DNA from 3 places in the Shewanella pealeana ATCC 700345 genome. Region 3 is predicted to be linked to each of the others. Evidence: predicted binding sites of a transcription regulator. Region 3 holds the regulator's gene; each other region holds the start of a gene.

Region 1 (7,915 bases), 1.9 Mb from region 3:
CTGTGTGTACAGGGCTTTAAAGATGTGGCGCAGGACGTGAGCCCACAGGCATTTTTAGAGACGATGGCGGCGGTATATTTTGAACGTTGCCAAGGCGAGACTGTGCTTGAAAGTTTACCGAGTGAGCCGCTCAATAACCATGAAACAGCAAGTGCAATAATAGGCTGTACTGTAATACCTAACTCTCACCTTAAGTCGGCAGCAGCGATTGGAACGAATAAAGTTGTGACTCAAGGAGAAATAGGGCATTACATTGTCGTAAGGGGAAAGCAGGATCTGTATTTAATTCATAAATCGATTCGAGGTGAGGCTTTTACTAAGCAAAATCCGCCAATCCAAGCCCACAATCACCAAGAGTTCCTGTCGAGCATTACACCTTTAAGTCTGTATTAAGGCATTAATCGACTTATACAACCAAGCCTTATCAAGCTGATATTTAAAGTAAATATACTAATGTTATTCGGTGGGTGAATATTCTTCGTCTAAAATAGCGCTTTAAAATCTAGTTAAGTTAGACATTTAACCGTATAGACGTCTATAATGCGCGCACTCTCAAAAGTGACGTTTTTTTACTCTTGAGCGATAAGCATCATGCTATTAAAAAGCATGCTATTAGAAAAAATACTATTTTAGTCAACTTTATTGGTGCCTTAAGTTACAGCTGTAACATATACCTATTTGGTATTAGGGATAATCGGGAAGTCAGTTAAATTCTGGCACTGCCCCCGCAACGGTGAATGGTGAGAGACGAGCGCGCCTTAATGGATAGGCGTTTAAAGCTTGTATTCGCGTGTTAGTTTCTAACACTGAACCTAAGTCCGGAGACCGGCCAACAAAGTGATTTCGATGATTTCGGCGGGCAGATCTCGAAATGCGGCAATTAACGAGCAAAACAAACAATAGCACTTGCCATTTATTGCTCGTATCACCGTGACGTTTTTGCCCCGTTTTCCTTTAGGAGTCAAAGGTAAATGGGAACACAACCCTCTAAAATTGCACTGCTAATTAGCAGTCTTATCAGCTTTACTGCATTCACAGCGACCGCCGAAGATCTCGGAGCAAGCTCAGCGACAATCGATGAAACGATTACTGTAACAGGATCACGTTTTGACAGAACGGTAGATCAGCAACTGACAGTTATCAATACGATTGAGCGTGAAGAAATCGCGCGTCTTAACCCTAAATCGGTTGCCGATGTACTAGAAACGCTTCCTGGCGTCAGTGTATCTCGCAATGGTGGTGCGGGTCAGGCTACTTCTATTAGTGTTCGCGGTAGTAATTCAAATCATGTTCTAGTGCTAGTTGACGGCGTAAAGGTTGGCTCTGCAACCTTAGGTACTGTCAGTTTTAATACCCTATCTCCTGAGAACATCGAGCGTATAGAAGTGCTTAAAGGTCCGCGGGCGTCTGTATGGGGCAGCGATGCTATAGGCGGCGTTATTCAAATATTTACCCGTGAGCTTAAAGGTGGCGAGTGGTTTGCTGGTGCCGAATATGGCAGCAATGACTATGTTCGAGGCTCATTTGGCGCAGGCATGAATCATGGCGACGGAAACACCACACTTGCCGTTAACCATGAACAGTCTGACGGCTATGATGTATATAATGGCGCCGAAGTCGAGAACGATGACGACGGTTACAAGCGTAATGCGCTTTCATTGAAAGGGTCGCAGCAAATTAATCAAAACTGGCAAGCACTTTGGAATGGCCAGTACGATAAGGGCAATACCCAATACGATGACATCTACGCCTCAGGTTCGGCCGATGAGTCAGATTATGAAAACTATCTTTGGAGTCTTGCTACCCAGTACAGTCGTGAGCAGTTCACTAGCAAGTTAGCCGTGAGTCAATCACAAGATTCAAATGAAAATTTCCGCGGTGATGATGCGAGTGTTGCCATTGCAGAGTTTGAAACTAAGCGCGATCAAGTTAACTGGAGCAATCAGTATTTAGCGGCAGATGATCTGACTATTACCGGCGGTATTGACTGGTCAAGAGAGCAGGTCAGAGGCGACTACGCCCAAGACGAGCGAGACCTTTTCGGCGCATACGCATTAATCCAGAAGCAATGGAGCAAGTTGCTAGCCGAAGTGGCTGTACGCTACGATGATGTGGAAAATATCGATAGCGAAACTTCCTATAATGCCAGTTTAGCCTATCAGTTTAATGAACAATGGCGAATAGCAGCGACCACGGGCACGGCTTTTAAGGCGCCAACCTTTAACGATCTATACTGGCCTGACTCTGGTAACTCTGACTTGATCTCAGAAACGGCAGAGAGTTATGAGCTGACGCTGCATTTTAATAATCAAGATCTTCGCGCCTATATCAGTGTGTTCCAGAATAAGATTGATAACCTTATTGCCTGGGCACCAACTGGTGAGCAAGATGATTTTGGTTGGGATATCTGGAAGCCTGCGAACATCAATGAAGCTAAGATCACAGGTGTAGAGCTTTCGGCAAATTATCAACTGTTAGGGCTAGAACATCAGCTGGGTTACACCTACCTAAATGCAGAAAACAAGCAAACTGATGAACAACTTATCGGTCGCAGTGAGAATGAGTTCAACTATTTACTGAGCTACACTTGGCAGCAGTTTGATCTACTTGCTAACTATCATTATCAAGGTAAGCGTTATGCTGGCTATGAGCAGTACTTAGATGCCTATCATAAGCTCGATTTGAGTTTGGGTTTCCAGATTGATGATGCATGGAGCCTACGCTTAAAGGCGAACAACCTGTTTGATGAAGAGATTATCTCAGATCAGAACTACTTTAGCCCTGGAAGAGAGTTATTCTTCAGCGTTAGCTACCAAGCGTTTTAATTACCTATAGCTAATACTATTGTTATAGGAAGAAAGCCAGACATTGTGTCTGGCTTTTTTATGTTATAAATTGGCAAACTCATAAGTAGGCGTACCAATGAAACACTTGTCGATACTGAGGCCATTTGGCCGATCTCTCATCATACTGTCATTGCTGTTATTGCAAGCTTGCTCTGGTGCCAGTATTCCAGTCTTGTCCGAAAACGCGCGGGTGCTAGCCTTTGGTGATAGCCTGACCTATGGCGTCGGTGCGAGTAAGGGCCAAGATTACCCGAGTCAACTTGCAGGGATAAGCGGCTTTGAGGTGATTAATGCCGGGGTGTCAGGAGAGACTACATCGGGTGGTAAGAAACGCTTAGCTCAGCTATTGGCTCATCATGATCCTGAGTTGTTAATTTTATTAGAGGGCGGGAATGACTTTCTTCGTAATCAGCCATTGGCAACGACCAAAGCTAACTTAGCGCAGATGATCGAGATAGCACAGGCTAAGCAGATCCCGGTTCTGCTGGTGGCCGTGCCGCAAAAGAGCTTATTCCTGTCACCATCGCCTATTTATGCGGAATTAGCCGAGCAATATGAGCTGGTTTTAGTAGAAGATACCTTGAGTAGCCTATTGAGAACTCCGAGTAAAAAGTCTGATGCCATACATCTAAACGACGAGGGCTACACAGCGCTGGCTGAGGCGATTTATCAGGCGATATAATAAAGGTTGATGTAGATGTTGATGGATTATTGCTACGCGAAATGGCTCAGAGTTAAATTAAAGGCCTCAGTCTGCTTGCGGATTGCTAGTTCAATCACAGATTTCTTCAGCTTGAGTAAATTAATACACCGTAAATAGGCGAAACTTGTTAAGGTAATGGTTTATACCAATCGGTATAAAGATTTGCTCGCTCAGCGAGAGTTTAGCGATTATGAGGCAAGGCAACGAGTGAAGAGCATAGTTGTTCTACGGTTAAGCAGCCTCTTGTTCCTTAAGAGTCACAGCATCATGAGCGCTAAAACTCGCCATTCTGGAGCGTTTTTGGCTGCCTACTTCTGCGTTGAACAGCTTCATAAGGGAATAGCCATTCTTTCAACTATTCGCCTTGAATTAGTTTGCCAAAAATGCTCTGAGTAGAGCAAATTCTTACACTGATTGGTATTATATGGCTTGACCTTTGACGCCATATTATGGGTTAATTTACCTGAAATAAATGCACATATAATCGAGCTACTTATAGATGGCCACCCAGCTGTATAAACTAGTTAGCGATAATTATTAGAAGAATAAGGTTTAACGTTTCACATGACAGATCTTGAGCAGCAAGTATTTACTCAAGTACGTGCCATTATCAGCAATGAAGAGCAGGTAATAGGTCGTCGAGGGATTTTAATCCCATTGAAAAAGGCTATTATTGCAGACGGTGATATTCGCAATGTCATTGATATCGTTTCGTCTGATCCTGCGTTATCTGCTCACCTGCTATGGCGCAGTAGCAGCGCAGATCACGCCACAGCTCAGTCGAGTAAGAATCGTTCCTTAAAAGACGCCTTAGTGCGCTTGGGCCAAGTTAACATTTATCGCTATGCTTTTACTTTCTATCTGAAAGAGCGTTTAGACGAGCTCAATGAACCGTACAAGAAACTCATTCACGGTTACTGGGCAATGACTGAAGCGATTGCAGTAGATGCTGTTGATCAGTTATATCAAATGGATAGTGTGCAAATTAATCCTGATGAAGTACAAACATTGGCACTGTTTAGTGTGTTTGGTGACATTATCGCACTGACCGCATTTGCCTACTTAAATTCGGAACGCACAGAGCCTTACCCGTTAAGCTTACTTAAGTCCGTGATTGAGGAGCAGCAGCAAGCACTGACCCTAGAAGCTTTTGAGTCATTAGGACTAGATGATGATCTTAGCGGCGAGTTTATGATTGCTCATAATTTACGAAAGACACACAATGTTAATTCTCCAGGCCTAGTATTAAGGCGGGTATTAACAAAGAGAAACTTATTGCTTAACCCAATATAGCAAACCAAAAAAGCCTGCAGTATGCAGGCTTTTTGTTAACTAACTCAGACTTAATTGAGCTTCTGTTTTGCCAAACCTTCTTTAGCCACTAGCTCTAACCAATGTTGCGCTAAACGAGCATTAGCGCCGTTGCGACGATACGCCCCAAAAAGTGGACGCTTTAGCCCTTCAGGGCCCAGTTTTACACTGGTAAGACTTAGGCCGTGCGCCTCACTTATCGACCAGCTTGGCAAAGCGGCAACACCATCTTTACAGGCAATTCGCTGTAACAGCATCATGGTTAAATCACACTTTACTTGTGGACCGGGTTGAATGCCTGCCGGCTCTAAAAAGTGGCGGTATATATCTAAGCGTTCGAGTGCTACCGGGTAGCTTAAAATCGGTAAATTCTCTAACTGTTTCGGTGTGACATATTCTTGCTGAGCTAGAGGGTGATCACTGGCCACCACTAATCTAACTTCGAAATCAAACAGATGCTGATAAGCAATTGACTGACCAGGCACAGGATCTGAGCTCAGTACAACATCCAGATCACCTTGCTCTAGTGCGTTCAACGAGTCGAACAGATGACGGCTGGATAAATCGAGTTCGGCTTGCGGATATTGCTTTCTGAACTCTTCCATCACAGGCATTAACCAGCGGAAACAGCTGTGACATTCGATGCCAACACCTAAGTGATTATCTCCATCTTCTAGGCCCTTTTTGAGATCAAACTCCGTTTCGATCACCTTAGGTAGAATATCTTCAGCAAGGTTGAGTAATCTCGCGCCTTCTTGTGTGAAAGAGAGCGGCTTACTCTTGCGTACAAAAATAGCAGAGTTAATACGAGTCTCTAATTCCTTGATCTGATGCGAGAGTGCTGACTGAGTGACGAAGCGTTTTTTTGCTGCCCCAGCAAGGCTGCCGCTTTCCTTTAGGGCAACTAGCGTACGTAAATGTCTAAGCTCTATCATTTTATCCTCACATGAAATTCGCTCATGTTGCGCTTGAATTCGTTTCGATTGCGAATACATAGGCTAACACAATAAACTTCTAGACGTCCAGACGCCCATTGTTATGTTTAGTTATATGAAATTCAGACGGGCGTTAACTCTGAATTTTCCTCATCTTAACATCAAAAGGTATACAATATGCAATTAAATAGTTTGGGTTTTCCACGCATTGGTCGTTTTCGTGAATTAAAGTTTGCCTTAGAGAAGTATTGGCGTGGTGAAATTGAACAATCTCAATTAACTGATATATCGAGAGATTTGCGTAAGTCACACTGGCAGTGGCAGGCAGATGCTGGGGTGAAATTATTACCTGTTGGTGATTTTGCTTTTTATGATCAAGTATTAACATTGAGTGCAACTTTAGGGGCAATTCCTGAACGGCACCGTGGAGATGCAGGCATAGATATCGACACACTATTCCGAGTCGGACGTGGTAGAGCACCAACAGGTAATGATGCGCCAGCAGCTGAAATGACCAAGTTTTTTAACACTAACTACCACTATATTGTGCCTGAGTTGACAGCGGATCAAACTTTCGAAATTGGCTATGATCAGCTGTTTGAAGAAGTGAGCGAAGTACAAGCCCTTGGCTATCAAGCTAAGCCGGTTATTCTTGGGCCGGTATCATTTCTATATCTGTCTAAATCGGTGGGCTCAGATTTTGATAGATTAAGTTTATTGCCACAGCTTTTAGAAACATATCAAAAAATACTGACTCGCTTTAACAGCCAAGGCGTTGAATGGATCCAGCTCGATGAGCCGGTGCTAGCGTTGGAGCTTGAAAGTGATTGGCAAGCAGCGATAAGTCAAACCTATACGGCATTAACCGAGGGCGACTTGAAGGTATTATTAGCCAGCTACTACGGCAGTATTGCTCATCAGCACTCGTTGGTGTCTAAGCTTCCTGTTGCAGGTTTACACCTTGATTTAGTCACGGCGCCACAGCAGTTAAGCACATTTGTCGCCACCTTAGGCCAAGAGCAAGTCTTGTCTGCCGGTGTGATTAATGGTCGTAATGTGTGGGCGGCAGATCTAGATAATATTGCAGCGCAGCTAAGCAGTGTGGCTCGCGATCTCAAGCAACGTTTATGGTTAGCGCCATCGTGCTCTCTACTTCATAGTCCAGTCGATCTCGAAGTCGAAACAGCGTTGTCACCTGTGCTTAAACAGCAGCTTTCATTTGCAAAACAGAAGCTGACAGAGCTGAGTAAGTTGAAAATATTATTAAATGATGCTGATTCGGTTGAGGCTAAAGCCATTGTCGTGGAGTGTCGCTCAAGACGCAGTGCTCGCGCCGAAGCGGCCAATCAACAGGTGATAGCCAGAGTCACGGCTTTAACAGAGCAGGACTATGAGCGTGACGATCTGTTTGCTGTTAGGCAGGCGGCGCAAAGACAGAAATTTAGGCTACCGTTACTGCCTACCACGACTATCGGTAGTTTCCCGCAAACACTAGCCATTCGTGGCCTGCGTAGCCGCTGGCGTAAAGGGGAGATAAGCCTTGAGCAATATAACGACCAGCTTCGACAAGTGACTCGCGACACCGTTGAGCGTCAGCTAAAGCTTGGTATCGATGTACTGGTTCATGGTGAAGCAGAGCGCAATGACATGGTGGAATACTTCGGCGAACAGCTCGATGGTGTGGGTTTTACGCAGTTTGGTTGGGTACAAAGTTATGGTTCGCGCTGCGTTAAGCCGCCGCTAATCTATGGTGATGTGTCACGTCCTGCGGCAATGACGGTGCAGTGGGCTGAATTTGCTCAGAGCCTCACCGACAAACCCGTTAAAGGCATGCTGACAGGTCCTGTTACCATTTTGCATTGGTCGTTTGCCCGTGAAGATATCAGTCGCGAGCAGATCGCGACCCAAATTGGTCTAGCCATTCGAGATGAAGTGGTCGAGCTGCAGAATGCGGGGATAGGCATCATTCAAATTGATGAGCCAGCATTTCGTGAAGGGCTGCCGCTGAAGAAGAGCGATTGGCAGCATTACCTTAACTGGGCGGTTAATGCCTTTAAATTAAGTGCAGCAGGCGTGACAAACGAAACGCAGATCCACACTCATATGTGCTACAGCGAATT
Region 2 (7,915 bases), 2.4 Mb from region 3:
GCAGTGAGCATGGCCTCTGGCTTATGTTTAAGGACTATCTCTCTTAAGTTAACGCTTTGCCCAGATAATAAAATGCCGAGTCTTGCGCGCATGGCATAGGGACAACGTCTGAAAGAATAGAGTGTAGGCAGAGACATGTTGTGATCTTTTCTCGCTGTATTATGTCGCTATTTTCAATGTTTAACCGTTAAATAACAATCGCTGATGTTAATTATTTGAGGGCGGTTTGCGTTTTTTTATAAGCAAACTAATCGCTGGCATTTGAGTAACCCTACTTTTTGTCCCTGTTTGTATTTGTGTGATCCATGTAGACTTTGCGCTGCATTTTGTATGCTTGGGCAGGTTTTGCCTGCCAGCGTTAAGTTTATCAGCATTAATCGCACTGAAGATTGAGCTTCAGCTAGCCGAAAAAGGGAAGAATATGTCAAAAGTCGTTGTCTGCGCCATGTATAAGTTTGTGACTTTAGCCGAATTTGAAAAATTACAAAGTCCGTTACAAAAGGTAATGGAAACCTCGGGTGTAAAAGGCTCACTACTATTAGCGCAAGAGGGCATTAACGGTACCGTCGCGGGCTCACAATCTGCTATCGATAACTTATTGGCTTGGTTGGCCACTCAGCCTGGACTCGATAACATTGTTTATAAACTTTCGTTTGATGATGTGATGCCTTTTTACCGCACCAAGGTCAAGCTGAAGAAAGAAATTGTCACCATGGGAGTCGAAGGCATCGATCCTAAAAAGGTGGTTGGTACCTATGTAAAACCAAAAGATTGGAATCAACTGATTTCCGATCCAGAAGTACTGCTTGTTGATACCCGTAACGACTATGAAGTGCAAATTGGTACCTTCAAAGATGCGCTAGACCCAAAGACAAAGACATTTCGGGAGTTTCCTGACTACGTAAAGCAAAACCTAGATCCTGCGAAACATAAGAAAGTCGCTATGTTTTGCACCGGTGGCATTCGCTGTGAAAAATCAACCGCTTATTTAAAAGAGCAGGGCTTTGATGAGGTTTTTCACCTTGAAGGCGGGATCTTAAAGTATCTAGAAGAGGTCAAGCTTGAAGAAAGTTTATGGCAGGGTGAGTGTTTTGTATTTGATAACCGTGTCGCCGTCGACCATAACTTGGAAAAGGGCCAGTACGCTCAGTGTAATGCTTGCCGTATGCCGATCACCGCTGATGAAATGGCGCTGGATAGCTTTGTACAAGGGGTTAGTTGCCTCCATTGTATCGATAATATCAGCGAGAAACAGCGTCAACGCTTTATAGAGCGTGAGCGTCAAGTACAGCTGTCTAAGCTGCGTGGGGAAGCACATATCGGTAGTGATGTGAGCCAAGTGATACAGACACGCCGAGCCAAGAAAGACCGGCTTAAAAAGGCGCAGCACGACAAGAGTGCATAAGATTTTGGATTAGCCAACCCAGACGATGGCTTAACTAGCCGACGATTAACATCATTAAAAGCAGCCTAAGGCTGCTTTTTTTATTTGTAAAAGGCACTTTTTACTCGCGTCTGACTGTGCTATTTTGCACGGCTTTTTTACGCTTTAAAGGATAAGGGAATGTTTGTAGGTTTTGACTACGGTAGTGCAAACTGCGCTATTGGTGTGGTGGAAGGCGGTGATGTACGCTTGGTACCCTTATCTGGTGACTCTAACTATTTAAGTTCAACGCTGTATGCGATGGATAGAGAGTTAATTGCCGAGGCGGTATTAAATCAGTTACCCCAAGAGCAAAAAGTGGAGTACGCCCGAGCGCGCGCCGCTCAGTTAAGTCGAGCGCACGCAGCGCGTCGCGATCTTGATTTGCTGCCTAATGAGCAGGCGGTATTTGTGGGCGAGCAAGCTATTGAAGCCTATTTAGATATGCCTGACGAAGGGTTTTATGTACGCTCGCCGAAATCTTTCCTTGGCGCTACAGGGCTAAGAGAGAGCCAAATCGCGCTATTTGAAGATATCGTCACCTTAATGATGATGCATATTAAGCAACAGGCTGAAAGCAACTTTTCACCGGCGCAGAAAATCACCCATGCGGTTATTGGCCGCCCAGTAAACTTTCAGGGCATAGGTGGTGAGCAGAGCAATCAGCAGGCCGAGGCCATTTTATCACTTGCGGCTAGTCGTGCTGGTTTTACCGAAGTCGATTTCTTATTTGAGCCTCTCGCGGCTGGTATGGACTATGAGGCCTCACTAGATGAAAACGTTACTGTGCTGGTGGTGGATGTTGGCGGCGGTACCACAGACTGCTCTATGGTAAAAATGGGCCCAAATCATATCGATAACCGCGACCGTAGTGCCGATTTTTTAGGCCACAGTGGTCAGCGTATCGGTGGTAATGACTTAGATATCGCCTTGTCTATGGCTTCATTTATGCCACATCTTGGTCTTGGTAGCTTGATGGTTAACCAATTGCCAGTGCCAAGCAAGCCGTTTTGGAACGCGGTTGCAGTCAACGATATCAGTGCGCAGCGAGACTTTAGTGCCTTGGCCTCGAAGAAGTTAATCGAAGACTTAATCAAAGATGCCCAAAAGCCGGAGCTTGTTCAGCGTCTGCTTAAAGTTCAAAAAGAACAGCTAGGGTATAAATTGGTTCGTAGCGCCGAGCAGAGTAAGATTGCCCTTTCTAGCGACGCATGTGTTGATACACCGCTGGAATATATTCACGCGGGATTACATGCTAGGGTGAGCGAAGATGATTTCGAAAGTGCTATCACGATACCGCTATCAAAAGTCGAAGCCTTGATGCGAGAAGCCCTTGAGCAAGCGGGTGTGATGCCAGACAGGATCTATGTGACGGGTGGTACGGCGAGAAGTCCGGCTATCTATAAACGCATTTCTGGTTTGTTCCCTGAGATCCCAATCGTTGTCGGCGATCACTTCGGTAGTGTGACCGCAGGCTTAACTCGTTGGGCGCAAAGAGTGTTTGCTTAACGCTTTGTAATTTAAGTAATTGTGATTTAAATAATTTCGATTTAATAAATTTATCTTATTATTGGCTCAAACTCTTAAGGAAATGGATATGACAAGCTTAGCTAAAAAGTGGGTTTCAGGCGTTGGGTTATCTATATTTCTCGCGCTAGGCCTTAGTGCTTGTGGCGATGACGTGGGTAAGGTGAGCTTAGGCTTATTTACCACAAAGGATGTGATTATAGATGCTAAGCACGATCCTAAGATCCCGGGCGTGACGTGTCATATTAGCCGTATTGAAGCGGATCTAAGCCTTGCTGACCCATCAGATATGAGTATCTCTTGTCGTCAAACCGGGCCTATTACGGCGGCTGAAATTGCTAACATCGATAAGAGTAAAAATGGTGAAGTGGTATTTAAGGAGTCCTTAAGTATTCTGTTTAAGTCTCTCAAGGTGCGCCGAATTTACGATGCCGATAATCAAACGCTATTGTATCTGTCTTATTCGACTAAAGAGACCAATGGTAGCCATAAACATGCGCTCTCGACTGTGCCACTCTATGGCACACAGGCATGGGTAGAAGGTGGCGCTGTTAATAGCCACTAAGCTTATTGTTAGCTAACCTCTAGTTTTTAATGGAGGACAGCACGTTTAAAAACCAAAGGGCGGATTATATCCGCCCTTTTTGCTGTGTGTTTTTCTGCTTCGCTAATCGTTATTCACGAATAACTGCTGTAGCACTGCCTGCAACTGAGTCATAAACAATTTTAATATCGGCTTGCTGATAGCCTTTAGTATCGCCGAGAGTACGCAGTACATAACTGCATTGCGTCTGGCCATCAGGATTAACCTCGGCCTGATGGCGGTAGGCTTGAAAGTCACTATTGTTATTGACTTTCGACAAAGATACCGATGGAGGATCCTGTTGCAGTGTGTTCCAAAGATCAACACAGCCTTGCTCACCTTTACCGATATTCTTAGGTTGCCCCATCGGATTGTTTTTATCTATGCCTAAGGGGTAGCCATGGCTATTCATGTCGAGCTTGCCGCCAGCAAAATCGGGAAGATCGTTAAGCGCGCCGCTGCCTGCGACAAGTTGCCATTTGGTATGAGAAAATGTCAAAGATTGCTCAAATGCCGCCGCAACTCCTTTAACTCGTGCAATCTCGGCATCACGTTTTAAGTCGACATATTTAGCCGCGGCGATGACGGCGAGTATGCCAAGCACAATGATCACTATGACGAGTTCGATTAAGGTAAAGCCTTTGGAGGCTGTGGGGCGTTGCATTGAAAACATTCTCTAGATTATAAAGGGACGTTTCAATAATAGAGCATATAGACTAATTGCTGAAATAAAAGATTCTTATCGGCATCAATAAAACAAGCCGACAACGAAGCCGGCTTTTGGGATTAACATGCTTAACATTACAGGTTGTTATAGCATTAACAATGCATAGTTCTTAACGGTTCAAGACTTGATTATAACGCTCAAACGCTGCATCGAGATCGGCGATTAAGTCATCCACATTTTCAAGACCAATATGCAATCGTATGAGAGGCTTACTGCTGTCCCACTGAGTTGCAGTGCGCAGCTTGTCGATGCCAAAAACGCCTAAGATAAGGCTCTCATATCCACCCCATGAGAAGCCCATTTTAAAGTGCTTCATATTTTCAACGAACGCGGTAACCGATCTAACATCGCCTTGCTTTAACACAAATGAGAACAAACCGTTTGAAGCACTAAAGTCGCGTTTAAAGAATTCATGGCCGGGGCAAGACTCAAAAGCGGGGTGACGCAGATGATCGACTTCTGGGCGGCTATTTAGCCAATTGGCTATTTTAAGTGCGTTCTGTTCATGCTGAGCTAAGCGAATACCTAAGGTTCTCAGGCCGCGACTGGCAAGATAAACATCATCGGGAGAGGTGCACTGGCCAAGCAGGTAGCTATGTTCTCTAAGTTGTTCCCAATGCTTTTCATTGGCGGTGGCGGTGCCCATCATCACATCTGAGTGGCCGACAATATACTTTGTCGCCGCTTGGATAGAGATATCTACGCCCATTTCAAATGGGCGAGAGTTAATCGGTGACGCCCAAGTATTGTCGAGCATGACCACGATATCGTGCTGGTGGGCGATACGACTCAGGGTAGGTACATCTTGTACTTCCATGGTGATAGAGCCTGGAGACTCCAAAAATAACACCTTAGTGTTAGGTTGGATTAACGCCTCGATGTCATCACCTATCATTGGGTCGTAATAGGTCGTCTCAATACCGTAGCCAGCCAGTAACTTATCGCATAAGTCACGAGTTGGTTCGTAGGCACTGTCGACCATTAATAGGTGGTCACCTGATTTTAAGAAAGAGAGCAAACTGTTGCTGATAGCGGCGCTACCCGATGGATATAGTGCCGTACCCACACCGCCTTCTAATTCGGCGATGGCTGCTTGAAAGGCAAAGTGTGTTGGTCCGCCACGGCGGCCATAGAACATCTCGCCATTTGCCTTGTTTTTTGCGGCAAAGCGCATATCTTCAATGGTATCGAATACCATGGTGGAAGCTCGGTAAACGGGCGGGTTAATCACCCCTTGGGTCCATTTCTTATCGCGGCCAAGACTGACTATTTGGGTTTCTTTCTTCATAGGGCGAATTCCATCAGTTTTAATTTTTAGCCATCTTAACATCTAAACGGCTAAAATGAAGTGTCTATCACAACAAGTGTTTATCTTTTCAAGATCAATTCAGTTGACTGTCTGAATTTGCTATCTCAATTGTTTGTAATCGGCGTTTCCATCCTTATTATACGAGCTGATTTAGCACTAAATATCAAACTGTTAGAATTTTATTAGGCTGGGTTTATGGCAGAGTTTCTTTACTCAAAGGTAGTCTGATTTTTATCTCAACACCGCTGATCTCACCCGACTTATCTTGTAAGTTACGGGCATTGATCTGACCTTGGTGGAACTGACTGATAAGCCGTGCGATATACAGACCGAGTCCCAGATGAGGTTTGTCTTGTGCCTTTTGCATACGCACTGAGACCATAGACTCGAAAATTTGCTCAGCCATATTTTCAGGCAGAGCAGGACCCTGGTTACTGATCCTAAGCTCGGCAAACTTATTCTTAAGCTTGAGTGAAACGTCAATCGGGGTGTGCGGATGGCTAAACTCTAATGCATTGGCAACAAGTTTATCCATTAGTTGGGCGATATATTCAGGCACTCCAAGAATGGGAGTTTCTTCGTTAATGATCTCAAGGCTGAAGGTTTGATCTGGATAGGTCATCTGGTAACCCTGCATGCAACCGCTGACAACTTTTTCTAATGGAAAAACGGTTTTCTCAGCATGGGAAAGGCTCTCTTCTAAGCGGGTTGCTTCGCTCATATTATTGAGGATCATGTTAAGGCGGTTAACCCCTTCCTGTGCCCGGTCAACATATTTGCGAGTATCGGGGTTTAGCTCTTGTAGGCCAAGGTGTTCTAACGATGAACGTACTACGGCAACAGGAGTTCGCAGCTCGTGAGATAAGCGCGATGACATATTCTCTAAGTAATGAGTATATTGACTCAAGCGGCTGACAATACTGGCGAAACTGCGCGACAGATCGCCAATTTCATCACGCACCTTAGAGCCTTGAATTTCATTTTTAATCCGGCCTTGACTATCGATGGCTTGTTCGGCTTCATCGCGCAGTTTTCGAATTCGGCTAGAGATGTTTGAGGCGAAGAAAAATAATGCCAAGGTGCCCATACTCATGATGGTTAAAATCACATTGAATAGTTTTTCTAAGGCCTTATTTCTCAAAGTGCGAATGCCATGAGTGGTCTCTTCGGCGATCACGACGCCCATCACCTTGTCATCGATCCAGATAGGGCTTGCAGCAGCGAGCACCACGGCTTTGTTGTCGGGAGTTAATCGCCAGGTTGAGCCTTGCTCGCCATTGAGCGCCTTAGAGATATGACTGCCTTGCAGTACGGTTGAGTCTTGCAAAGAGTCGATAAAGTCTTTCGCCGGAGTGGTAAGAATTTTGTAATAAAGCGGGTGCAGGTAGTCACGCTTAAACTTCTCCCAGGTGGAGTTACCCTCTTTTTCTATGGCAGATCGTGACCACACGCTGTTGTCAGAGCGAATATCGCCAGACTTTGCCAGTACGCGACCATGTTTATCCACCACCCAAATACGTGAGCTATTATGGCTCATGCCTTTAATGATGCTCTCTATCTCAGGTGAAGGCACCAGTACCGTTCCTAGCTTGCTGACATCATCAATAGCGGATGTGCCTACGGCAGCATCGAGGGCGCGGCTATGCTTGTCATTGACGTCATAAACCACAAAACCAAGTTTACTGCCCACCATGTCGAGCGGGATCCGCAGCTCGACATTGTAGCCCTGTTTACTCTTGGTCCATTTACCTTGGATCTTGACTTCGGGGGTCACAGGTTTGCTTAGGCTTGGATCTTCAGGGAGTTCAAAGGCACTGATCCAGCCATCTTGGGTCGTTGCAATAATATAACGTCGGAACATGCCATCGGGGGCGAGTGTGGCAATAGCGATATGATCGTTTCTATCTATGCTAAGGCTATTTTTACCACGGTAGACCACTTGGGGATCGTTAACCTCGAAAAACGCATATAAGTAACCGGCGTATTTGCCCACCATATGAGTAAAGCTGAGCTGCAGTGGCTGGCTCTCATCGCGTTTATAGATCTGATAGTCGCTGCCGTAGTTTAGAGCGCGGTGGCGATAGCTGCTCCAGTCTGCCAGCTTGCCATCGAGTTGAATGGGGCCCGAAAGCGGATATGCATAAAGATCGCGGCCTTTCTCGACCTGAGTTAAGAAGCTGGCTTGGCTGTCGAATAGTTTTGGTCTCTCGTGCAGGGCGGTTGCTAACGCTTGTGTTGTGCCCTCCAAGGTTTTTTCTTGGCCGTGACGCAGGTATTTTTCCATCTCCCACACGTACTGATATCCCAGCCAAGGAAGGCAGAGCAAAAACAATGATAAAACCGCGA
Region 3 (7,915 bases):
CAGCTTGGGATGGACACATTGGTCATGGCGGCAAAGCGCTTAGTCTGATTAAAGTTAGTCACAGGTAAGATCCCTGGGATGATTTCAGCGTCGATTCCTGCAGCCGCGCAGCGGTCTCTAAAACGCAGATATGACTCCACATCGAAGAAAAACTGAGTGATAGCGCGGTTGGCACCAGCGTCTATCTTCTTTTTAAGATTAATCAGATCTGACTGTGCATTACTCGCATCGGGATGCACCTCTGGGTAGGCTGCCACCGAGATATCAAAGTCGGCTACCGAACGTAATAGGCGGACAAGATCATTAGCAAAACGAGTAGGCTTAGGGCTACCGTCTGGTAAGTCACCGCGCAGGGCGACGATATCGCGGATCCCGCTATTCCAATAATGTTTTGCCAGCTCTTTAAGCTCTTCATCGCTGGCATCGACTAAAGTCAGGTGCGGCGCAGCCAGCAAGTCTGTTTCAGTCTGGATACGCTCAATTACGCCATGGGTTCTATCACGAACACCCGAGTTAGCACCATAAGTCACCGAAACAAACTTTGGATTTAATGGCTCTAAACGACGGATAGAGTTCCACAGTAACTTTTCCATCTCTGGAGTTGAAGGCGGGAAAAATTCGAAAGAAACGTTAATATCACCATTTAGCTCAGACAGGCTCTGGTTTAATGATGTTGCATGTTGTGCGTGATGAAAACCCATTTCTACTTCCTCAACTTCAGCATTAATTTAGCACTTCCAGAAACAGACGTTTGGACGTCTATATGTCCATATACTAGAGAAACTGAGATTGAAGTCAAGCCTAAAAAGCAGGCAAATGAGTTTTTTTATTAAAACAATAAAATCATAATAAACAAGTCAATAAAAAAGGGCTCAAATGAGCCCTTTCTATTGATTAACGTGAAAATTATTCTTGTAGCAGATCGCGACAGATATGTGCCAGATCAGACTGTACAGCCGCTGCTGTCACTAAACGCCCGGCTCCAGGGCCACGAATAATCAACGGATTTTCCTGATAGAATTCACTGCGGATCACAAACACGTTGTCACCTGGCGTTAGGTTCGCATAGGGGTGGCTGATATCAACCCACTGTATCCCCACCTCGGCTTTTAACTCGCCATCGACCTTATCTAAAGAGGCCACGTATCTCAGCACCTTATCTTGCTCTGCAGCCGCAATAAACTGCTGCTGCATCTCATCATCGAGCTCGGTGATACGCGATAAAAACTGCTCTAGAGGGATTTCAGCCAAGTTTGCTGGCACTAAAGATTTAAGCTCAATATCTTCAAGCTCAATCTCAAAACCTATCTCGCGGGCAAGAATGAGTAGTTTACGCTGCATGTCTCGACCCGACAGATCATCACGTGGATCTGGCTCGGTGATCCCTAAGCCCCTCGCCTCAATAACTAACTCAGAGAAAGGTTTCTTGGCATCGAAGTTTTCAAATAACCAACAAAGAGTGCCAGAGAAGATCCCGCCAACAGCTTCGATACTGTCGCCGCTGTTATGCAGATCGTTCAATGCATGTTGTACCGGTAAACCAGCGCCACAACTGGCGTTGTAACGCCAAAATAAGCGACGGTTATCCAATTGCTGTTTCAATTCACGATAGAAGGTTAGTGGTCCAGAACCGGCTAATTTATTAGCGCTGACAACATGAATACCACGAGCGAAAAACTCTGGATATTGCAAGGTCAAATCGGCGCTGGCACTAATATCCAGCGCAATCACTTCATCACACTCTAAATCATGTAACTCTTCAAACAGATGGCTGTATTGCCATGGAGTGGCGTGTTCTTCGAAGGCCTGCTTCCACGAATCGAGCTCAATGCCCTCATCGCAGATCAAAGCGTTACGTGAGCTAACCAAACCAACCAACTCTACACTAGCCTCGAGCTCTTTATTGAGTGCTGCCTTAGCGCCACTAAAGAGTTCAACCCAAGCTTCGCCAATGTTACCGACACCCAATAGCAGTACGCCGATACGTTTGCGAGGCCCCGCGCAGCGACGGTGTACTTTTTGAGTTAACAAGTTTACTTGCCCTTGAGGTACCAAGGTCACTAGGCTCATGCCGTCGTTAAACAGCGGTCTAGCATTACGACTCAGTAATCTTGCAAAGCCGCGGCGATACAGGCTGGCATCGGCGCTGACCAGCGCAACCAGGCCAAGATCTTCGGTGATCTTAATATCACTCACGCCTAAGGCGTCACGGTTAATATCCAGTAATGCCAATACCTGCTTCTGATTTTCTAAGGTCACAGTGATCTCGGCGCGCCCCTGCCCAAGTTCCCAGTATGCCAGCGGACTCAGGCCAGTCTCCTCGAGCAGCTCAATAAGCTGCTTAAGTTCCGTTGTAAGCTCAAGATTGAACAGCGCAACGCTGCTTAGATTAGTAACCACTGGCGCACTAGCCGACGAACTCTTTGGTGCAATCAAGGTAAAGTCGGTATGGGACGCGTAACTAGAACGAACAGCCAAACTCACTTGAGTATCAAACAGCGGTTGCAGCGTTCTATTATGCAGCACAGGTGAACCTAGATGTGCCAAGCGGTTAGCTTCGGCTAATGACAAACTACTCAGTAACTTAGCATCGTTGATCTTATTTGGGTCGGCGTTAAATACGCCCTCTACATCGGTCCAAATGGTCACGCGCTCAATATCTGCTAAGCTGGCAATCAAGGTCGCACTGAAATCGGAGCCGTTACGTCCTAGTAGCAAGGTGTCACCCCGCTCGTTCGCGCAGATAAAGCCAGTAATAATTAGACGCTCATTAGGATGAGTTTCAGTCATCGAATGCACACGTTGACGGGAATCCTGTAAACGAATCTGCGGTACAGCCGCTTCGTCGGCAATCAAGAGTGTGCGAGCATCTACATCCGATGCCGCCACACCCGATTCACGTAATAGCGCCGCCAATAGGCGTGCAGACCAACGCTCGCCAAAGCTCACTACCTGATTGCTTTGGTATTCATTAATCGACTCTATCGATAGCAAGCTGATTAGCTGCGCTTTATCGTTAGAGAGTCGCTCCCGAAGAGAGCGTGCCTGCTCATTTGAGAGCAATTGCTCAATCAAATTTTGCTGGAAACTAATCAGTGTTTGTAGCTCTTCTTGCCACAGCTGCTTAGTCGTACTCAACTCGAGTAACTTATATAAGAAATTGGTGCTTTTACCTGCCGCAGACACCACAACTAAGTCATCGCTGTGACCGTGAGTCAGCAGAATATGAGCCACGCGACGGTAACAGTCTGCATCAGCAAGACTTGAGCCACCAAATTTATGTAAGTGACAGCGTGCCATCGTATACCCCTTTAATTAACAAGCGGCTGCGGCATTAAGCGCAGCTTCAATATCGGCAACAAGATCATCGGCATCTTCGATACCCACAGACAGACGAATAAGCGTATCTTTAACGCCAGCTTCGGCGCGAGCCTCTGGATCCATCGCTCTGTGCGTCATGGTTGCAGGAACGGCGACTAAACTCTCTACGCCACCCAGGCTCTCTGCAACTGAAAAACAGCTAAGATTTTTTAAGAATGTGACTAACTCTTGTTCTCCACCCTTAAGTTCAAAGCTCAGCATGGCACCGAAGCCCTTTTGCTGTTTAGCCGCAATCTCATGCCCCGGATGCTCTTTCAGCCCCGGGTAGTATATCTTGGAGACGGCCTGATGGTTAACAAGGGTATCAAGAATTCGCTGCGCATTCGCCTGATGTTCGCGAATTCGTACTGCAAGTGTACGAATTCCGCGCAAAGTCAGGTAGCTGTCAAACGCTGACCCCGTTAGCCCTAGGGTGTTTGACCACCAATGAAGCAGTTCACCTAACTCAGGATCCTTTGCCACGACCGCGCCGCCAACCACATCGCTATGACCATTGATATATTTGGTGGTGGAATGGATCACTATATCGGCGCCAAGTAATAACGGCTGCTGTAAAATCGGCGACAGGAAAGTGTTATCGACAACCACCAGTGCGCCCACTTCATGGCTCGCAGCACAGATGGCCTTAATGTCGACCACACGCAGCAGTGGATTCGACGGCGTCTCTAGCCATACCATCTTAGGTTTTTGCGCTATAGCCTGATTAAGGGCCTGTGAGTCGGTTTGATCGACCACTAATAACTTGAACTGACCTTTTTTGGCCAAATTAGTAAATAGGCGGTAACTACCACCATAACAATCATGGGGAACAACAAGAAGATCATCAGGTCCAAGCAAGCTAGTGGCCAACGTTATTGCCGCCATACCGGTGCAAGTCACTACGCCCGTAGAGCCTTTTTCAAGCTCGGCAATGGCATCACCTAAAATAGAACGTGTAGGGTTACCTGAGCGGCTATAGTCGAAGTCTCTTGGGTTTTTATGACCATCAAAAGAGTAATTAGTAGAAAGATAGATCGGCGGTACTACTGCACCATGCTGGCTATCGGACTCAATTCCTTGACGTACAGCCGCAGTGGCTAATTTACGCTCAGTCATGTACTACTCCTTTTCCTGTTAATTTTCACTCAAGAGATGTCTGGACGGCTAAATGTACCTAAGCACTAAGCCTGCGTCAACCACTTTAGCCGTTTAGACGTCCATGCATATGGAAATCTATTTGCAATTGTCATAAATAAGAGGCAATAATTTGACTGCACAATTTAAAGGGTTAAAATCTGCCCCGAATTTTGAAATAACAGGTGAGTCAATGACTGAGTGGAATGGCGATTATATCAGCCCATATGCTGAACACGGCAAAAAGAATGAGCAAGTGAAAAAAATTACTGTGTCCATTCCTTTGAAAGTACTCAAAGTACTTACCGATGAACGCACACGCCGCCAAGTGAACAACTTGCGTCACGCCACCAATAGTGAACTGTTATGCGAGGCATTCTTGCATGCGTACACAGGTCAGCCACTACCAAACGACGCAGATCTTACTAAAGATAAACCTGACAGCATGCCTGCTGAGGTTAAACGTCTAATGGATGAAATGGGCATTGAGTGGGAAGAACTTGAATAATCTTCATCGATTATCGACAAACGTGATCTTCAGATAAGGACTGCTTAGCAGTCCTTATCTGTTTTTGGCCTTGAATGATGGCTTAGCTCTATTAATCTATAACCACTAATCGATAACCAAAATACTGAACTGTTCAAACAGAGTGCAAGACCTCCCTTCGCTCCAACTATAGCCACTTGGCTGGATAAACTGATGATTGAACCCGTTACGCTTTTACTCGCCTCGCTTATTATTTTTTGTGGCGCACTGACCCAAAGTCTTATCGGCTTTGGCCTAGCCGTGGTGGCAAGTCCCTTACTCTATATCGTCGACCCGAGTTTGGTTCCTGCACCTGTAATTATGATGGGCTTCTCAATTGCACTGCTCACCTTGTTTAGAGAACGTGGCCAACTTGAATTCAATGGTCTGCAATACGCGCTATTAGGACGCATTCCCGGAGGCATATTAGGTGCCAGCCTAATTTTAATCGCGCCACAGCCAATCTTAGGTCTAGCCATTGCCGGTATTGTTGCTTTAGCCGTCGGTTTAAGTCTAATGAAGTTCAGTATTCCAGTGAACCGTTTCAGCCTCTTTATCGCAGGGATCTTATCTGGAATTTTTGGCAATATCGCGGCAATTGGCGGCCCGCCGCTGGCAATCTTACTATCAGGCAAAGATGCCGGACAATTTCGCGCCGCCCTCTCGGCCTTCTTCATCTTTAGCTCGATGATTGCCCTTATCATTCTGGCATTTGCAGGCCTACTAACCGTTGAGCATTTTTATATCTCGTTGATGCTGTTGCCGTCTGTTGTGCTGGGTTATATCGTTGCAGGACGCTTAGTGGGCCGTGTAGACAAACAAAAAACCAGAGTGTTAACTCTGGCTTTATGTGGTTGTAGCGCTCTTATCCTAACCGTTAAATCAACGATAGAGCTAATGGGTTAGCACTGGTTAGAAATGGTAGGAGGTTTGCAGCACGCCTCCTACCGCATTGTCATCACCAAACATACCAGTAAGGTCTAAGAAAAATGAGTCACCAAAAGCAAAGCCTGAACCCAAAGAGTAAAGGTTAGCAGTAGAATCTTTCATGTCATGACGATAACCCACTCTTAGCGCCATCCAGTCGAAGGCCCTCACTTCACCACCTACACGCCAATATTGAGTACCATCCAGCTCTTTAAACTTCTTATTCTCAATTAGATCGATATCTGTGGTCACCGATAAAATATCCCAATCATAGGCCACAGCAGCGGTCACAAGTGGCTCGACTCGATAAGTAAACTTCTGCCCTTCAACTTCTATGGTATCCACATCTTGGCTGATCAGGTTTCGCCCCGACAGGCCTAAGGTCAAACCATCGAATGCTTGCATGGCGACACCAATATCTAAGTTAAAGTTAGTCTCATCATTGCGATATTTGGCATCGTCAAAATCACTGGCATCAAAGTTGTTAGCATTGGCGATATAGTTGTAGCTGTCGATACGCTGAAACTTAGGCGAAATTCCCACTGCTATCGGCATGTTTACGATAGACAGCGGAAAACTTAGTGCAATACCGAAATCAGATACCGCGCCACCAACCACTTGCCCTTGGGAGTCCAGATCACTGATATTTGGAGGGTTATTAGGATCGAGATTATTGAGGGCGTCGATATCTGATTGCGCAATATCGGCAACTCCAACGGCGTTAACATAACTCTTATAGAAGATAGCCATCGGCATCCTCTGGTAGGGGATCGCCACACTAAAACCAAGCCCCGCACTGGCATAGGCTGAATTGCCATTTAGTGACTCTAAGTCGAAAACGAGATCATCACGAAACTCGTCAATAGCAGCGGTATTGCCAACATCGATTGCGGCCTCGAGCGCGTCATAAGAATCGATCAGTGAATCGAACTTATCGATCATGTCATCACTATCGGCCACATCGGCCCCTATCGCGGGGATCAGTAACACGGCGGAGTTGTCTTTATGGGCATTAATCGCAAGTAGGGCGGGATTAACAAATGCCGCGCCTTCTCTATTTGAAGCGGCTACTCCCGCCCCTCCCATCGCATCACTGCGTGCCTCATAATATTCTTGCCCTGCTTGGGCTGTAAAACAGGGGACTATGGCGCATGCCAATGCAATTTTATCTAGTTTCATCCATTCAGCCCTTTTAATGTCCTTAGCACTTTAAGTCACGATACGACTCAAACCGATAAAAGGTAATTTTGTTCTTAAGATATTCTAAGACAAAATTGAATAAAGAGGAGGTGAATCTTAACCATAAATCAACATTTCCATATCAATTGGTCCAAAAGGTGGATAAGTTACGATTGCCTAGATAAGCGTGTTAACTCAGCCAGCCTAAGCATTTGGCAATTCGACATACTTCATAAAGTGCTGTGTGGTAAATTCTATAAACTGCCTGAGCCTAGCGGGCTGAAATTGGTCTTTGCTATACAGCAGATAAAGCGGGGTATCCGATATAGTCCAGTCATCGAATACATGCACTAACTCCCCCTTGTTTAGCTCTGCACTACAATAGATCTCCGGCAGGCGTACAATGCCATTTCCGGCTAATGCACTACTTTTCATTACTCTGCCATTTTTACACAACAATGCCCCAGTAATGGTCACCTCGGTCTTCTGAGTTTTATCCGATCTGCGATGATAATTCCAATGGTAAACCGAGCCAGTTACACAGGCATGACTCTTTAATTCTTTTGGATTTTCAGGGCGACCATGTTTAGCGATATATCTTGGCGATGCCAAGGTGCAATTAGCGATATCCATCAACTTTCTTGCCACCAAGCCTGAATCCTCTAGCTCCCCCATTCGAAAGACTAGATCAAATTCATCCAGCACCAAATCGACTCGCTGGCTACTAAAGTCGAGGTGGATATGAATATTAGGATGCAGACTCATAAAGTCATTCACCAACTGATTCAC

What was found. Region 3 encodes MetJ, which represses methionine synthesis genes. Its sites were predicted from a motif close to TAGACGTCTAGACGTCTA; they were not measured.
Region 1: metE (5-methyltetrahydropteroyltriglutamate--homocysteine S-methyltransferase) is a predicted target of MetJ. The motif match lies at 5,868-5,885, and genes of this name have one in related genera.
Region 2: SPEA_RS13330 (cystathionine beta-lyase) is a predicted target of MetJ. The motif match lies at 5,584-5,601, and genes of this name have one in related genera.

What each region holds. Positions count from the first base shown of each region.
Region 1 is NC_009901.1:3,925,239-3,933,153, reverse strand. It holds gene SPEA_RS16950 (hypothetical protein) at 1-393, shown strand, start outside; cobalamin riboswitch at 627-848, shown strand; gene SPEA_RS16945 (TonB-dependent receptor domain-containing protein) at 972-2,825, shown strand; gene SPEA_RS16940 (arylesterase) at 2,923-3,528, shown strand; gene SPEA_RS16935 (HDOD domain-containing protein) at 4,114-4,842, shown strand; gene SPEA_RS16930 (LysR family transcriptional regulator) at 4,893-5,795, opposite strand; gene metE (5-methyltetrahydropteroyltriglutamate--homocysteine S-methyltransferase) at 5,973-7,915, shown strand, end outside.
Region 2 is NC_009901.1:3,069,123-3,077,037, reverse strand. It holds gene SPEA_RS13355 (glutathione S-transferase) at 1-137, opposite strand, end outside; gene trhO (oxygen-dependent tRNA uridine(34) hydroxylase TrhO) at 422-1,405, shown strand; gene yegD (molecular chaperone) at 1,565-2,932, shown strand; gene SPEA_RS13340 (CreA family protein) at 3,021-3,515, shown strand; gene SPEA_RS13335 (type II secretion system protein) at 3,625-4,197, opposite strand; gene SPEA_RS13330 (cystathionine beta-lyase) at 4,370-5,548, opposite strand; gene pdsS (proteobacterial dedicated sortase system histidine kinase) at 5,763-7,915, opposite strand, start outside.
Region 3 is NC_009901.1:683,328-691,242, reverse strand. It holds gene metF (methylenetetrahydrofolate reductase) at 1-701, opposite strand, end outside; gene SPEA_RS03000 (bifunctional aspartate kinase/homoserine dehydrogenase II) at 907-3,300, opposite strand; gene metB (cystathionine gamma-synthase) at 3,316-4,476, opposite strand; gene metJ (met regulon transcriptional regulator MetJ) at 4,688-5,002, shown strand; gene SPEA_RS02985 (sulfite exporter TauE/SafE family protein) at 5,195-5,926, shown strand; gene SPEA_RS02980 (conjugal transfer protein TraF) at 5,933-7,126, opposite strand; gene SPEA_RS02975 (LysR family transcriptional regulator) at 7,331-7,915, opposite strand, start outside.